DNA from 2 places in the Streptomyces sp. NPDC049915 genome. Region 2 is predicted to be linked to the other one. Evidence: riboswitches for the same ligand, from Rfam matches in the RefSeq annotation. Region 2 holds a riboswitch; the other holds the start of a gene.
The links. A riboswitch is a leader RNA that binds a small molecule or an ion and turns the genes downstream of it on or off. The one in region 2 is predicted to bind glycine.
Positions count from the first base shown of each region.

Region 1: it holds a riboswitch for glycine, as region 2 does, so the genes downstream of both, gcvP (aminomethyl-transferring glycine dehydrogenase) here and gcvT (glycine cleavage system aminomethyltransferase GcvT) in region 2, are expected to answer to the same signal.

Region 1 is NZ_JBFAMH010000010.1:292,763-300,720, reverse strand. Features, by position in the region: gene AB0J12_RS20235 (MerR family transcriptional regulator) at 171-854, shown strand; gene AB0J12_RS20230 (DNA polymerase IV) at 989-2,557, shown strand; gene AB0J12_RS20225 (PRC-barrel domain-containing protein) at 2,625-2,996, opposite strand; glycine riboswitch at 3,110-3,205, shown strand; gene gcvP (aminomethyl-transferring glycine dehydrogenase) at 3,382-6,267, shown strand; gene AB0J12_RS20215 (ABC transporter ATP-binding protein) at 6,398-7,483, opposite strand; gene modB (molybdate ABC transporter permease subunit) at 7,480-7,958, opposite strand, start outside.
Region 2 is NZ_JBFAMH010000002.1:56,496-64,453, forward strand. Features, by position in the region: gene AB0J12_RS02695 (ABC transporter substrate-binding protein) at 1-10, opposite strand, end outside; gene AB0J12_RS02700 (ABC transporter permease) at 84-1,091, opposite strand; gene AB0J12_RS02705 (enhanced serine sensitivity protein SseB C-terminal domain-containing protein) at 1,410-2,210, opposite strand; gene AB0J12_RS02710 (enhanced serine sensitivity protein SseB) at 2,302-3,096, opposite strand; gene AB0J12_RS02715 (AAA family ATPase) at 3,208-3,873, opposite strand; glycine riboswitch at 4,044-4,138, shown strand; gene gcvT (glycine cleavage system aminomethyltransferase GcvT) at 4,288-5,406, shown strand; gene gcvH (glycine cleavage system protein GcvH) at 5,516-5,893, shown strand; gene glyA (serine hydroxymethyltransferase) at 5,911-7,173, shown strand; gene AB0J12_RS02735 (L-serine ammonia-lyase) at 7,265-7,958, shown strand, end outside.

The DNA of each region.
Region 1 (7,958 bases), on a different contig from region 2:
AGAGCGTCCTACGCCCTGCCTCGAGCGCATTCGGCTAGCCTTTCCCCGCGGTGGGGTACGGGAAACCACTCTTAGGGTGATTATCACTCGGCGTGCCGAGTGTGGCGGTCGTTGACGCACCCCTGGTGGCTGCCTACCTTCGAGAAGGCAGGTCGAGGACGGAGGTCGGCGTGGGAAGCAGCGGCGGCGGTAGGGCCGGGGGTGCCCCCGAGCGCGGTTTCGGCGGGAGCGGTCCCCTTCCTTCCCCTGGCTCTCGGCTGCGCTCGAGCAGCGGGTGTCCCCATCCCGGCAGCGCGGCCGATCACGCTCCGCAGCGACCGACGGCCGTGCCGAGCGGCGGAGAGGCGACGTCCATGGCGTCCGAGGAGATCGGCTACCGGGGTCCGACGGCCTGCGCGGCCGCCGGGATCACCTACCGGCAACTCGACTACTGGGCCCGCACCGGACTCGTCGAGCCCAGCGTGCGGCCCGCCTACGGGTCGGGTACACAGCGCCTGTACAGCTTCCGCGACGTCGTCGTCCTGAAGATCGTCAAGCGGTTCCTCGACACCGGGGTGTCGCTGCAGAACATCCGCACCGCCGTCCAGCACCTGCGTGAGCGGGGCTTCAGCGACCTGGAGCGGATGACGCTGCTCAGCGACGGCGCGACCGTCTACGAGTGCACCTCGCCCGACGAGGTGCACGCCCTGCTGCAGGGCGGACAGGGCATCTTCGGCATCGCCGTCGGCGTGGTCTGGCGGGACGTGGAGCACGCGCTGTCCCAGCTGCACGGGGAGCGCGTCGACACGGGCGAGACCCTCGTCGGGCACAACCCCGGGGACGAGCTGGCGCGCAGGCGCAACCGGGCCGTCTAGGCCGGGGCTCGGCCGCCGCAGCGCGACGCGGCGCCGGCTCCGCTGCAGCCGAACGGTGTCAGCTCCGCTGCGCGGGAAGGTGCCGCCCCGGCGTCGGGGCGGCGTTGTCAGTGGTGTGGTGCAGGATCGGACATGTGAGGACCGCGCCCACGATTCTGCATCTGGACATGGATGCCTTCTTCGCGTCGGCGGAGCAGGCATCCAAGCCCAGCCTGCGCGGGAAGGCCGTCGTCGTGGGCGGGCTCGGGCCACGCGGGGTGGTGGCCACCGCGTCGTACGAGGCGCGGGTGTTCGGGGTCCATTCTGCGATGCCGACGGCCCAGGCGCGCCGGCTGGCACCGAACGCCGCGTATCTCACGCCCCGCTTCACCTTCTACCGGGCGATCAGCGAGCAGGTGATGGGGCTGCTGCGGGCGCTGTCGCCGCTGGTGGAGCCGCTCAGCCTGGACGAGGCGTTCGTGGACCTGGAGGCCGGGGGAGTCGCCTGGGACCGCGAGTCGGCGCAGCGGGCGGGGCTGAAGCTGCGCGCGGACATCCGTGCCGTCACCGGACTGACCGGGTCGGTGGGGCTCGCCGCGTCCAAGATGCTCGCCAAGATCGCCTCGGAGCGGGCCAAGCCGGACGGGCTGGTGCTGATCGAGCCGGGTACCGAGCGGGCGCTGCTCGGGCCGCTGTCGGTGCGGACCCTGCCCGGGGTCGGACCGGCGACCGGCGACCATCTGCGGCGAGCGGGGATCACCACGGTCGACGAGATCGTGGAGGCCGGTGAGGACGAGCTGGTCCGGTTGCTGGGCAAGGCCCACGGGCACGGTCTGTACACCATGGCGCTGGCGCACGACGAGCGGCCGGTGGTGGCGGAGCGCGAGGCCAAGTCCGTCTCCGTCGAGGACACCTACGACGTGGACATCCACGACCGGCTGCGGATCGGGCTGGAGGTCCAGAGGCTGGCCGACCGGTGCGTGCGGCGGCTGCGCTCCGCCGGGCTGTCCGGGCGGACCATCGTGCTGAAGGTACGGCGGTACGACTTCTCGACGCTGACCCGGTCGGAGACGCTGCGCGGGCCCACGGACGACCTCGCGGTGGTCCGGGAGGCGGCGCTGCGGCTGCTGGACGCGGTGGACACGACGGGCGGGGTGCGCCTGCTGGGCGTCGGCGTCACCGGACTCGCCGACTACACGCAGGAGGACCTGTTCGCGCAGGCGGCGGGGGAGCGGGCGCGGGTGGAAGGGCCTCAGGAGGACGACGCCGATCACGCGCCGCAGCCCGTTCCCGAGGAACCTGAGCACGCGGAGCGGCACTGGCTGCCGGGGCACGACGTACGGCACACCGAGTACGGGCACGGGTGGGTCCAGGGCAGCGGCCTGGGCCGGGTCACGGTCCGCTTCGAGACACCGGACTCGGAGCCGGGCCGGGTCAGGACGTTCCGGACGGACGACCCCGCGCTGGAGCCGGCGGAACCGCTGCCGTTGGTGCGGCGAAGACCGGACGCTTCGACGGCAGGCCAGGACGACTCGACGGCAGGCCAGGACGCCTCGGGGACACGCCAGGACGCTTCGGGCACGGCCCAGGACGACTCGGTGATAGGCCAGGACGCCTCGGGGACGGCCCAGGACGACTCGGTGACGGGCCCTGACGGCCCGGCTTCGGGGGTGGTCGGCCTGGGGGCCCGGGTCGACGGGCGAGTGGCGGAGGGCGGTGCTTAGCGCGGAGGCGCCAACGGTGGAGGGGTCGGTGGCGGCTCCGCCCCCTCCGACACATCCGCCGGACCCGTCAGGACTCCTCCGTTCCGGCCAGTTTGCCGAAGTCGTGCTCCTGGAGCGGGGCAGGGGCGGCGATGTCGAGGCCGTAGTGGTGGTAGAGCTGGAGTTCCTGCTCCGGGGAGAGGTGGCGGCCCACGCCGAAGTCGGGGGCGTCCTTGATCAGGGCGCGCTCGAAGGGGACGTGCAGTGCGCCCTCGATCAGTTCGCTCGGCTCCAGCGGGACGAAGGCGTCCCGGCTGAACAGGCCCGTTCGTATGGCGGCCCACTCCGGCACGCCCGTGGCGTCGTCGAGGTAGACCTCGTCGACGGTGCCGATCTTGACGCCGCTGCGGTCGAACGCCTTGCGGCCGATCAGGTTGCGCGGATCGATCTCGGTCTGCACGGGCCCTCCACTGGGTCGCAAGACTGTTATAAGCACTACGAAAGAGCACAATCGTGACGGTGGCCACTCGAAGGCCCCGGCGTTGACCTCGCTGGTAGGCTGACAACGGCTGCTGACCCCGTGCGGGAGAGTCCTCCAGACTTCATCGGAGGCGCCGAAGGAGCAAATCCTCCCCGGAATCTCTCAGGCTCACGTACCGCACGGACGAGGTCACTCTGGAAAGCAGAGCGGGTGTCGACGGCTTCCGCTCTCACCGACGGTGAAAGCCGGGTGCTCTCGGGCGCTCCGGTGAAGCTCTCAGGTCGAGATGACAGAGGGGGAGGCCGTTCGGGTACCCGTGCCGTGGTGCCCCTCGAAGGTCGCGTCAGACCAGGAGGCCTCCGCAATGACCGCCCATCGCATTCCGCTCTCCGAGCTCGAGAAGGGGATCCCCTTCGAACAGCGCCACATCGGGCCCGACCAAGAGGCTCGGGCGAAGATGCTCGCCCAGGTCGGGTACGGCTCGCTGGACGAGCTCACCGCCGCCGCGGTGCCGGATGTGATCAAGAACGCCGACGCCCTCGACCTGCCGGGCGCCCGCAGCGAGGCCGAGGTGCTCGCCGAGCTGCGCTCCCTCGCCGACCGCAACCAGGTCCTCGGTTCGATGATCGGCCTCGGTTACCACGGCACCTTCACGCCGCCGGTCATCCTGCGCAACGTCATGGAGAACCCGGCCTGGTACACGGCGTACACGCCCTACCAGCCGGAGATCTCGCAGGGCCGCCTCGAGGCGCTGCTGAACTTCCAGACCATGGTCGCCGACCTCACCGGTCTGCCCACCTCCGGCGCCTCCCTCCTCGACGAGGGCACGGCCGCCGCCGAGGCGATGGCGCTGTCCCTGCGCATGGGCAAGAACAAGAAGGGTCTCTTCCTGGTCGACGCGGACGCGCTGCCGCAGACCATCGCCGTCATCCAGACCCGTGCCGAGCCGACCGGCGTCGAGGTGGTCGTCGCCGACCTCGGCGACGGCATCCCGGCCGACATCGCCGCCCGTGAGATCAACGGCGTGCTGATCCAGTACCCGGGCGCCTCCGGTGCCGTACGCGACATCAAGCCGGTCATCGACCAGGCGCACGAGCTGGGCGCGCTCGTCACCGTCGCCACCGACCTGCTGGCGCTGACGCTGCTGAAGTCGCCGGGTGAGCTGGGCGCGGACATCGCGGTCGGCACCACCCAGCGGTTCGGTGTGCCGATGGGCTTCGGCGGCCCGCACGCCGGTTACATGGCCGTCCGCGAGAAGTTCGCGCGCAGCCTGCCCGGGCGGCTCGTGGGCGTGTCCGTGGACGCGGACGGGAACAAGGCCTATCGGCTGGCGCTGCAGACGCGTGAGCAGCACATCCGCCGGGAGAAGGCGACCAGCAACATCTGCACCGCGCAGGTGCTGCTGGCCGTGATGGCCGGAATGTACGCCGTCTACCACGGGCCTGACGGCCTCAAGGGCATCGCTCAGCGCACGCACCGGTACGCCGCGATCCTCGCCGAGGGGCTGAAGGCCGGCGGCGCCGAGGTCGTGCACGGCGCCTTCTTCGACACCGTCACCGTGCGGGTGCCGGGCCGGGCCGCCGAGGTCGTCGCCGCCGCGCGGGACAACGGGGTCAACCTGTACCCGGTCGACGCCGACCACGTCTCCCTCGCCTGTGACGAGACCACGACCCGCGACCAGCTGGCGGCCGTGTTCGGTGCCTTCGGCATCGAGGGCGACATCGAGGCGCTGGACGCCGCCGCCGGTGACGCGCTGCCGCAGGACCTGCTGCGCAGCGACGCCTACCTGACCCACCCGGTCTTCCACCAGCACCGTTCCGAGACCGCCATGCTGCGCTACCTGCGCAAGCTGTCCGACCGCGACTACGCGCTGGACCGCGGCATGATCCCGCTGGGCTCCTGCACCATGAAGCTCAACGCGACCACCGAGATGGAGCCGGTGACCTGGCCGGAGTTCGGTCAGCTGCACCCCTTCGCTCCCGCCGAGCAGGCCGAGGGCTACCTCACGCTCATCCACGAGCTGGAGGACCGTCTCGCCGAGGTCACCGGCTACGACAAGGTCTCGCTGCAGCCGAACGCCGGTTCGCAGGGTGAGCTGGCCGGTCTGCTGGCCGTGCGCGGCTACCACCGCGCCAACGGCGACGAGCAGCGCACCGTCTGCCTCATCCCGTCCTCCGCGCACGGCACCAACGCCGCCAGCGCCGTGATGGCCGGCATGAGGGTCGTCGTCGTCAAGACCGCCGAGGACGGCGAGATCGACGTCGAGGACCTGCGGGCGAAGATCGAGCAGTACCGCGGCCAGCTGGCGGTGCTCATGATCACCTACCCGTCGACGCACGGTGTGTTCGAGGAGCACGTCGCCGACATCTGCGCCCAGGTGCACGAGGCCGGCGGTCAGGTGTACGTCGACGGCGCCAACCTGAACGCGCTGGTCGGCCTCGCCAAGCCGGGCCACTTCGGCGGTGACGTCTCCCACCTGAACCTGCACAAGACGTTCTGCATCCCGCACGGCGGCGGCGGTCCCGGCGTCGGCCCGGTCGCGGTCCGCGAGCACCTCGCGCCGTATCTGCCGAACCACCCGCTGCAGCCCACCGCGGGTCCGGAGACGGGCGTCGGCCCGATTTCGGCGGCGCCGTGGGGCTCCGCGGGCATCCTGCCCATCTCCTGGGCGTACGTCCGGCTCATGGGCGGTGAGGGCCTGAAGCAGGCGACGCAGGTCGCCGTGCTGTCGGCGAACTACATCGCCAAGCGCCTCGAGCCGCACTACCCGGTGCTCTACACCGGCCCCGGCGGCCTGGTCGCGCACGAGTGCATCATCGACCTGCGCCCGATCACCAAGGCGACCGGCGTGAGCGTGGACGACGTCGCCAAGCGGCTCATCGACTACGGCTTCCACGCGCCGACGATGTCCTTCCCGGTGGCCGGCACGCTGATGATCGAGCCGACCGAGTCCGAGGACCTGGCCGAGCTGGACCGGTTCTGCGACGCGATGATCGCCATCCGTGCGGAGATCGAGAAGGTCGGCTCCGGCGAGTGGCCCGTGGAGGACAACCCGCTGCGGAACGCCCCGCACACGGCCAGTGCGCTCGGCGGGGAGTGGGAGCACGCCTACAGCCGCGAGGAGGCCGTCTTCCCGGCCGGTGTGTCGGCCGCGGACAAGTACTGGCCGCCGGTGCGCCGTATCGACCAGGCCTTCGGTGACCGGAACCTGGTCTGCTCGTGCCCGCCGCTGGACGCGTACGAGGACTGAGACACGCTGAGATGAGTCGAGGGCCCCCGGCTGGGGGCCCTCGTCCGTTTCAGGCCGTCGCCGGGACAACTTCTTGGTGATGGCAGCGGTCGGTTCTGTTGATCAGGGCCCGGACGGGGAATCCCGGGGCTCACGCCGGGTATGCATGGGTCTGTGCCGCCTTGACCGTCGCCCAGACCGGTGCGCCCGGGTGCAGGTCGAGTTCCGCCGCGGCGACCGTGGTGAGGTCGGCGGCCAGCGGCAGTTCCCCGGTGAGGTCGGCGCGTATCTGGTCGCCGTGGGTCTCCAGGCCCGCCACCTCGCAGCGCCACAGGTTGCGGGCGCTGGAACCGGTGGGGCGATCCCGGTGCAGGGTGACCGCGCCCGGCGGGAACGCGACGAAGACCGCGCCGGTGAGGTGCTCGGTGGTGGTGATCCCGGGGCCCGCCTCCAGCGTCACGGTGTGGCCGTCGGCGCGGCCGCGGTAGAGGTTCAGGCCGACCAGCTGGGCGATGTAGTCGGTGCGCGGGTGGCGGGCGATGTCGGCGGGGGTGCCCTCCTGGACCACCCGGCCGTGCTCGATCACCACCAGGCGGTCGGCGAGCACCATGGCGTCCAGCGGGTCGTGGGTGACCAGGACGGCCACGGCCTCGAACTCGGCGAGATGACGGCGCAACTGGGCGCGCACCTCCAGCCGCGTGCGGGCGTCCAGCGCGGCCAGCGGCTCGTCGAGGAGCAGCAGCCGGGGACGGGTGGCGAGCGCGCGGGCCAGGGCGACGCGCTGGGCCTGGCCGCCGGACAGACGGCGTGGCTTGGCGCCGGCGTGCTCGGCGAGGCCCATGCGCTCCAGCCACGCGGCGGCCTCGGTGCGGGCCTCGGCCTTGCTCGCGCCCCGGCAGCGCGGCCCGAACGCCACGTTGTCCAGGGCCGTCAGATGCGGGAAGAGGAGATAGTCCTGGAAGACGACACCGACCGGGCGCGATTCCGGCGGCGTACGGTCCAGGCTGATGCCGTCGAGGCCCAGCCGGCCACCACTCAGCGGGGTGAGCCCCGCCAGGGCGCGCAGGGCGGTGGTCTTGCCGGCGCCGTTCGGACCGAGCAGGGCGACGACGTCGCCGGGCGCGGCGGCCAGGGTCACGTCGAGCCGGAAGGTGCCGCGGTCGACGACGAGATGGGCGTCCAGGCCCTCGGCGCCTCGGGCGGGGGCGGTGGTCGTCGACTGCTCGGTGTCGGTCATGAGGCGGTCATCCATCGGTCCCGCAGCCCCGCCAGCACGGCCACGGACACCGCGAGCAGCACCAGGCTGAGCGCGATGGCCGCCGCCGGGTCGTTCTGGAGCGCGAGGTAGACCGCGAGGGGCATGGTCTGGGTACGGCCGGGGAAGTTGCCGGCGAACGTGATCGTGGCGCCGAACTCCCCGAGCGCCCGCGCCCAGGCGAGCACCGCACCCGCCGCGACACCCGGCGCGATCAGCGGCAGGGTGACCCGGCGGAAGGCGGTGAAGCGGGAGGCGCCCAGGGTCTGTGCTGCCTCCTCGTAGCGGCGGTCGGCTGCGCGTAGCGTGCCCTCGACGCTGATGACGAGGAAGGGCATCGCCACGAACGTCTCCGCGAGGACGACCCCGGTCGTGGTGAACGGCAGGGTGACGCCGAACCAGGAGTCCAGCCACTGCCCGATCACGCCGTTGCGGCCGAGGGCGAGCAGCAGGGCGA
Region 2 (7,958 bases):
GCGTAGTCACGATCTCGGATCCTCCGGATTTGATGAGAGACCCCGTGCCAGGTGCTGCCACGGGTCGCTTGGGGTACGGCACTTCAGCGGGAGCCCTTGGGATCGAGCGCGTCGCGCACGCCGTCGCCGAAGAGATTGAAGGCAAGAACGGTGATGAAGATCGCCACGCCGGGGACCACCATGTACATGGGGTCCGAGTCGTAGTAGTCGATCGCGCTCGAGAGCATCTGGCCCCAGGAGGCCGTGGGCGGCTTGACGCCCACGCCCAGGAAGCTGAGTGCCGCCTCGGTGAGGATGTTGGTGGGGATCATCATCGTCGTGTAGACGATGATCGGCGCCACGAGATTGGGCAGCAGTTCCTTGAACAGGATGTACAGCCGTCCGGCGCCCAGCGATCGGGCGGCCTCGACGTACTCGCGCTCACGCAGCGAGAGCGTCTGGCCGCGCACCACGCGTCCGATGTAGGGCCAGCCGAAGAAGCCGATGACCACGACCATCATGAACACGCGCACGCCGGTGCCGGACAGGCCCAGCATGTTGTTCGGCATGACGGAGACCAGGGCGATGGTGAACAGCAGCTGGGGGAAGGCCAGCAGGCCGTCCATCACGCGGCTGATCAGCGAGTCGACCCAGCCGCCGAAGAAGCCGGCCAGGATACCGAGGACCGTGCCGAGGACGACGGCGACGATCGCGGACAGGAAGCCGACCAGCAGGGAGATCTGCGCACCGTAGAGGATGCGGGCGAAGATGTCACGGCCGTTGACGGGCTCGACGCCCAGCCAGTGCTCACCGCTCACGCCGCCCAGCGCCCCCTTGGGGGTGCCGAACAGCGGGTCGATGAGGTTCTCGTGATAGTCGTTCGGGTCCTGCCCGACCGCGCCGGTGATCACGGGGGCGAGCAGGGCGACGACGATGAGGAGCAGCACGACGACGCCGCCCGCGAGGGCGAGCTTGTCCCGCTTCAGGCGCTCCCAGGCGATCCGTCCCAGGGACCGGCCCTGGACGGCCTTGGCGCCGGTGGTCGCAACCGCCGCTTCCTCGGCCGCGCTCGGGGCCGCTTCCGCGGTCGGCTCGTGCAATGGTGCCGTCATCTGGCAGGGACCCCTCTCAACCGGCGGTAGCCGGCCCGCACTTGCCGCTGTGGCGGCATGGTCAGTCCGTCGTACGAAGTCGTACACAGGGGCGACTGGCCCCTTGGAGCGGGAGTCTTCAACGCATTGGCGAGAAGTTGCCAGACTTGGTGATGAATGGATGCGTAAACGTGATGCGGTCTGGGGACTTCCGTTATCCGGACAGCGGGTGGCGCGGGTCGGACGGGAACCAGTCGGGACGATGCGGACAGACCAGGGCCATTCGCCGTGATCTACGCGCGAAGAAGTGTGCCGGGGGCGCGGCGAACTGTGCCGGCGTCAGTACCGGCCCGGGGCGGGCGGGTAGCCGTAGCCGGACGCCGGCGCCTGGGGAGCGACGGCCGCGTGCGCCTCACGGTCGTAGAACGGACGCGCGTTGGCACGCATCCACAGCACGACCGGATCGTGGTCGTCGCTCATCGCCACGGTCGACACCGGCAGCCCGTCCGGCACCGCGCCGAGGGACTGCTGCATCATCGCCCGTACGGCGTCGACGGCGGCCGGCGAGGTGTCGTAGACGTCCAGGCCGATGGCGAGGTACGGCGCGCCGAGCGCCGGCTGCACCCAGGCGCGGCGCAGGGCGCGCAGCGGCGGGGTGCGGTGCGCGTTCTGCGCGAGCAGGGCGTAGAACTGCGGGATCTCGATGGCCGGTTCCGCCAGCCGCAGGGGGCCGGCGGGCTGGCGGTCCAGGCCGGTGGCGATCCGGCGCAGGTCGAGCCAGGGAATGCCGACGCCGCCGCCGGGGGCGTGCGGGTTGAGCCACAGCCCGTGGTGGCCGGGGTAGAGGGCCCGGGCCACGTCCAGGCCGTCGGTCACCTCGTACGAGCGGTTCCAGCCGCTGGCGCTCAACTCCTGGGCGGAGGTGACGCAGGGGGCGTAGCCGTGCCCGCCGACCTCCATCGTGCCGTACTGGGCGTCCGGGGAACCGGCCTGACCGTGCCACAGCAGCATCCAGATCTGGCCGGTGGCGGGGGTCGCGAGCGCGCGCAGGAGCGCCTCGTAGGCGTCGTACCGCCCGGGCGTCACCTGGCGCAGCATGTGCTCGACCTGGCCGGTCGCGGCCGTGCCGCTCGCGCTCACTTCGAATCGCCCTTTCGTACAACACCCTCGACCGAGCTATGAAACCAGGTTAAGTCGTGCGGGGGGAGGACCCGGGAGAGCCCTGGGCGGGTCAGCCCGCCCGTGTGTAGAAGGGCCGGACCTTCTCCCTCAGCCAGATCGCCACCGGGTCGTCGCCCGCCAGGTCCAGCAGGATCAGGTTGACCGGCCAGGGCGCCGGGGTGGCACCCAGGGCCCGGCCCAGGGCGTCCAGGGGGGCGTTGCGCAGCTCGCCCTCCCATTGGGAGAGTTCGACGCCGACGAACATCACCGGGTCCGCCGTCTCGATGACGGCGAGGCAGCGGCGGGCCGTCAGGACGGTACCGGTGGCCTCGAACTCGGCGGAGGCCGTGGAGAGGAAGTCGACGGGGTCGTCCTGCCAGTCCGGCTCGTACAGGCGGACCCGGCCGCCGCTCGCGGGGCCGTCCAGCGGGCTGCGCCCGGCCCGGCACAGCTCGGCCACCGCGTCGGGCGGCAGCGGGACGCCGACCACGCCACCGGGGTTCACGGCGATGCCGACCTGCGCCGGCAGTCCGCGCGCGAACTCCACGGCGGGCGCGACGGTGTACGACATGTGGGAGCCGGTGACCTGACGGAACTGTTCCTCGGAGCTGAAGACGGGGACGTAGGCCTGGCCGTCGATCTGCGTGGTGGGCAGGTCGAGGGGACCGCTGTGCGGGCCGCCGCCGTTGGGCAGGGGGATCCACAGGAAGCTGCGGCCGAGCACCTCCACGATCCGGCCGCCGGCCGACGGTACGCCGAGGGAGGCCGACAGCACCTCCTCCAGCTCGTTGCCGGGCCATCCGCCGTGCGGATGGGGGTGCGCCTGCGCCGGGAAGTCCGCCGGAAGGTCGGCCGGGAAGTCCATCTCTCCACCATCTGCTTCGAACCGCTGCTGTGGCCCAAAGGCTAACCGCTGCGGCCGGCGGCCGGTCCGGCCCGTCCGGCGGCCGGGACACCCTCGGCCGCGGCCGGGCGTTCAGCCGCCGAAGGTGATGCGGCGCAGTGTGTCCGCCGCCGGGCGGTCCAGCAGGATCGCCGAGTCGCAGCCGGCGGGCAGCCCGCCCCGCTGGACGGCGGACAGCAGGCGGGCCGTGGCACGGCGGTGGCGGTGGAAGGCGAAGCGGGAGACGCCGCGGCCGCGTTCGCGCTGGCCGGTCAGCGCGGTGTCCGGGGCGACGTCGAGCAGCAGCAGGTGCAGGGCGCCGCCGCGGCGGCGGGCCGCGCGGGCCAGCCAGCCGCGCACCCAGGACTGCGTGCCGCAGTCGTGCACGACGACGCCCTCGCCGCTCGCCAGGGCGCGGCGCAGGGCGGCGTAGTGGGCGAGGCGGACCAGGGGGCGGTAGAGCGCGTAGGGCAGCGGACGGGGCAGGCGGGCGTCGTAGCGGTCGCGGGTGTCCTGGGAGTCGACGCGCAGGCCGGGCACCGCGCGGCGCATCAGCGTGGACTTGCCGCTGCCGGGCAGCCCGGTCACCACGACCACATCGCGCGGGCCGAAGAGCAGGGCGCGCGGGCTGCGGCCGGCCCGCTCGCGCAGGTCCCGCACCACCGGGCCGGGCCGTGTCTCCAGAGCGGGCGCCGCCGGCTGCGAGGGCAGCGCGAGGCCCGGGGTCGTCACGTACGCCGTGATCCTGTCCACCGTCATGGTCCTCCCCTGGGGTCAGGTGAAGACCTGCCCAACGTAGGTAAAGAGAAGGTAATGCCGGATGTCTCGTGTTTTCGTGTGCGTACCGCCACAACCCGGTTACAGATGCGGCCTGCCGCGATCGGGGCGAGGCGTGCAATGATGAGCCCGCCAACTGCATACCGGCCGTTTGAATCCGCGCGGGAGAGTTCCCAGCCCTGGCTGGGGCGCCGAAGGAGCAAGTCCCTCCCTTGAATCTCTCAGGCCCCGTTACCGCGCGGGCGAGGCACATCTGAAAAGCGGGCCGTCCACGTCGGCGGCCCCACCCAAGGTGCAAGCCATGACCGCGCGCGGTCATGGCGAACCTCTCAGGTTCCGATGACAGATGGGGAGGAACTTCCTCGCCCTGTCCTTCCCCTGGGAGACGACCGACCGATGAGCAGTACCGAACTCCGTCACACCGCGCTCGATGCCCTTCATCGCTCGCTCGGCGCGACGATGACCGACTTCGCCGGCTGGGACATGCCGCTGCGCTACGGCTCCGAGCGCGACGAGCACAACGCCGTCCGCACGAAGGCCGGGCTCTTCGACCTCTCCCACATGGGCGAGATCACCGTCACCGGCCCGCAGGCCGCCGCCCTCCTCGACCACGCGCTGGTCGGCAACATCGGCGCGGTCAAGCCCGGCCGCGCCCGCTACACCATGATCTGCCAGGCCGACGGCGGCATCCTGGACGACCTGATCGTCTACCGGCTCGCCGAGACCGAGTTCATGGTCGTCGCGAACGCCTCCAACGCCCAGGTCGTCCTCGACGCGCTGACCGAGCGCGCCGCCGGCTTCGACGCCGAGGTGCGCGACGACCGCGACGCCTACGCGCTGCTCGCCGTGCAGGGCCCCGAGTCGCCGGGCATCCTCAAGAGCCTCACCGACGCCGACCTGGACGGCCTGAAGTACTACGCCGGGCTGCCCGGCACCGTGGCCGGGGTGCCCGCGCTGATCGCGCGCACCGGCTACACCGGCGAGGACGGCTTCGAGCTGTTCGTGAAGCCGGAGCACGCCGTCGAGCTGTGGCAGGCGCTGACCAAGGCCGGCGAGGGCGTCGGCCTGACCCCGTGCGGCCTGTCCTGCCGGGACACGCTGCGCCTGGAGGCGGGCATGCCGCTGTACGGGCATGAGCTGACCGCCGAGCTGACCCCCTTCGACGCCGGGCTCGGCCGGGTGGTCAAGTTCGACAAGGAGGGCGACTTCGTCGGGCGCGAGGCGCTCGCCGCGGCCGCCGAGCGCGCCGAGTCCGACCCGCCGCGCGTACTGGTCGGCCTGGTCGCCGAGGGCCGCCGGGTCCCGCGCGCCGGGTACCAGGTCGTCGCGGACGGCACGGTCATCGGCGAGGTGACCTCGGGCGCCCCCTCCCCCACGCTGGGCAAGCCGATCGCCATGGCCTACGTGGACGCCGCGCACGCGGCGCCGGGCACGCCGGGCGTCGGCGTGGACATCCGCGGCACGCATGAGCCGTACGCGGTCGTGGCGCTGCCGTTCTACAAGCGGCAGAAGTGACACTGGCGTAAGCCCTCCGACGTGACATGGGGCACATCGCCCCTGGTCACGCGTGTCTTCGCAGTCCCCCATTCATCAGCACCGACCCGCGTACAGGAGAATTCAGGCCATGAGCAACCCCCAGCAGCTGCGCTACAGCAAGGAGCACGAGTGGCTGTCGGGCGCCGAGGACGGCGTCTCGACGGTCGGCATCACGGAGCACGCGGCCAACGCGCTCGGTGACGTCGTGTTCGTCCAGCTCCCGGAGGTCGGCGACACGGTGACCGCGGGCGAGTCCTGCGGCGAGCTGGAGTCGACCAAGTCCGTCTCGGAGCTGTACTCCCCCGTCAACGGTGAGATCACCGAGGTCAACGAGGACGTCGTCAACGACCCGTCCCTGGTGAACTCGGCCCCCTTCGAGGGCGGCTGGCTGTTCAAGGTCCGCGTCACGGGTGAGCCGGACGACCTGCTCTCCGCCGCCGAGTACGACGCCTTCATCGCCGGCTGAGAGGTCGCAGGAATCCCATGTCGCTTCTGAACACGCCCCTGCACGAGCTCGACCCGGACGTGGCCGCCGCGGTCGACGCCGAGCTCGACCGCCAGCAGTCCACCCTGGAGATGATCGCCTCCGAGAACTTCGCCCCCGTGGCGGTCCTCGAGGCCCAGGGCTCGGTGCTGACCAACAAGTACGCCGAGGGCTACCCCGGCCGCCGCTACTACGGCGGCTGCGAGCACGTCGACGTCACCGAGCAGATCGCCATCGACCGGGTCAAGGAGCTGTTCGGCGCCGAGTACGCCAATGTCCAGCCCCACTCCGGCGCCTCCGCCAACCAGGCCGCGCTGTTCGCGCTGGCCCAGCCCGGCGACACCATCCTGGGGCTGAACCTGGCGCACGGCGGCCACCTCACCCACGGGATGCGGCTGAACTTCTCCGGCAAGCAGTTCAACGTCGTCCCGTACCACGTCGACGACGACGGCCTGGTCGACATGGCCGAGGTCGAGCGGCTCGCCAAGGAGCACCGCCCCAAGGTGATCATCGCCGGCTGGTCGGCGTACCCGCGTCAGCTCGACTTCGCGGCCTTCCGCCGGATCGCCGACGAGGTCGAGGCGTACCTGTGGGTCGACATGGCGCACTTCGCCGGTCTGGTCGCGGCCGGGCTGCACCCCAACCCGGTGCCGTTCGCGGACGTGGTGACCTCCACCACGCACAAGACGCTCGGCGGCCCGCGCGGCGGCATCATCCTCGCCAAGCAGGACTTCGCCAAGAAGCTGAACTCCTCCGTCTTCCCGGGCTTCCAGGGCGGCCCCCTGGAGCACGTGATCGCGGCCAAGGCGGTCTCCTTCAGGCTGGCGGCCTCCGAGGACTTCAAGGAGCGCCAGCGTCGTACCCTGGAGGGCGCCCGCATCCTCGCCGAGCGGCTGACCTCGCCGGACGCCCGTGAGGCCGGGATCAGCGTCCTGACCGGCGGCACCGACGTGCACCTGGTCCTGGTCGACCTGCGCGACAGCGAGCTGGACGGTCAGCAGGCCGAGGACCGCCTCCACGAGGTGGGCATCACGGTCAACCGCAACGCGGTCCCCAACGACCCCCGCCCGCCGATGGTCACCTCGGGCCTGCGCATCGGCACGCCGGCCCTGGCGACCCGCGGCTTCACGGCCGAGGACTTCGCCGAGGTCGCGGACGTGATCGCCGAGGCGCTGAAGCCGTCCTACGACGCCGAGGCGCTCAAGGGCCGGGTCCGGGCGCTGGTGGAGAAGCACCCGCTCTACCCGGGTCTGAACAAGTAAGTCACGCTCCGCGGGGCACCGCGCACACTGGGAGTACCGGCGTGCGCGGTGCCCGCACCCCCGCACCACCCCCGTTCTGAGGAGTTCCCCCGTGGCCATCTCGGTCTTCGACCTGTTCTCGATCGGCATCGGCCCGTCCAGCTCCCACACGGTGGGCCCGATGCGCGCGGCCCGCATGTTCGCCCGCCGTCTGCGCAACGAGGACGTGCTCGGCTCGGTCGCCTCCGTGCGCTGCGAGCTGTACGGCTCGCTCGGCGCGACCGGACACGGCCACGGCACCCCGAAGGCCGTCCTGCTCGGCCTGGAGGGCGACTCGCCGCGCACGGTGGACGTCGAGACGGCCGACGAGAGGGTGGAGGCGATCAAGGAGGCCGGCCGTCTGAACGTGCTCGGCGAGCGCGAGATCGCCTTCTCCTTCGACGACGACCTGGTCCTGCACCGCCGCAAGGCCCTCCCCTACCACGCCAACGGCATGACCCTGTGGGCGTACGACGCGCAGGGCGCCGAGCTGCTGACCAAGACGTACTACTCGGTCGGCGGCGGGTTCGTCGTCGACGAGGACGCGGTCGGCGCGGACCGGATCAAGCTGGACGACACGGTGCTGAAGTACCCCTTCCGCACCGGCGACGAGCTGCTGCGCCTGACGAAGGAGACCGGCCTGTCGATCTCCGCCCTCATGCTGGAGAACGAGCGGGCCTGGCGCACCGAGGACGAGATCCGTGCAGGGCTGCTGGAGATCTGGCGGGTGATGCGGGAGTGCGTGGAGCGCGGCATGACCCGCGAGG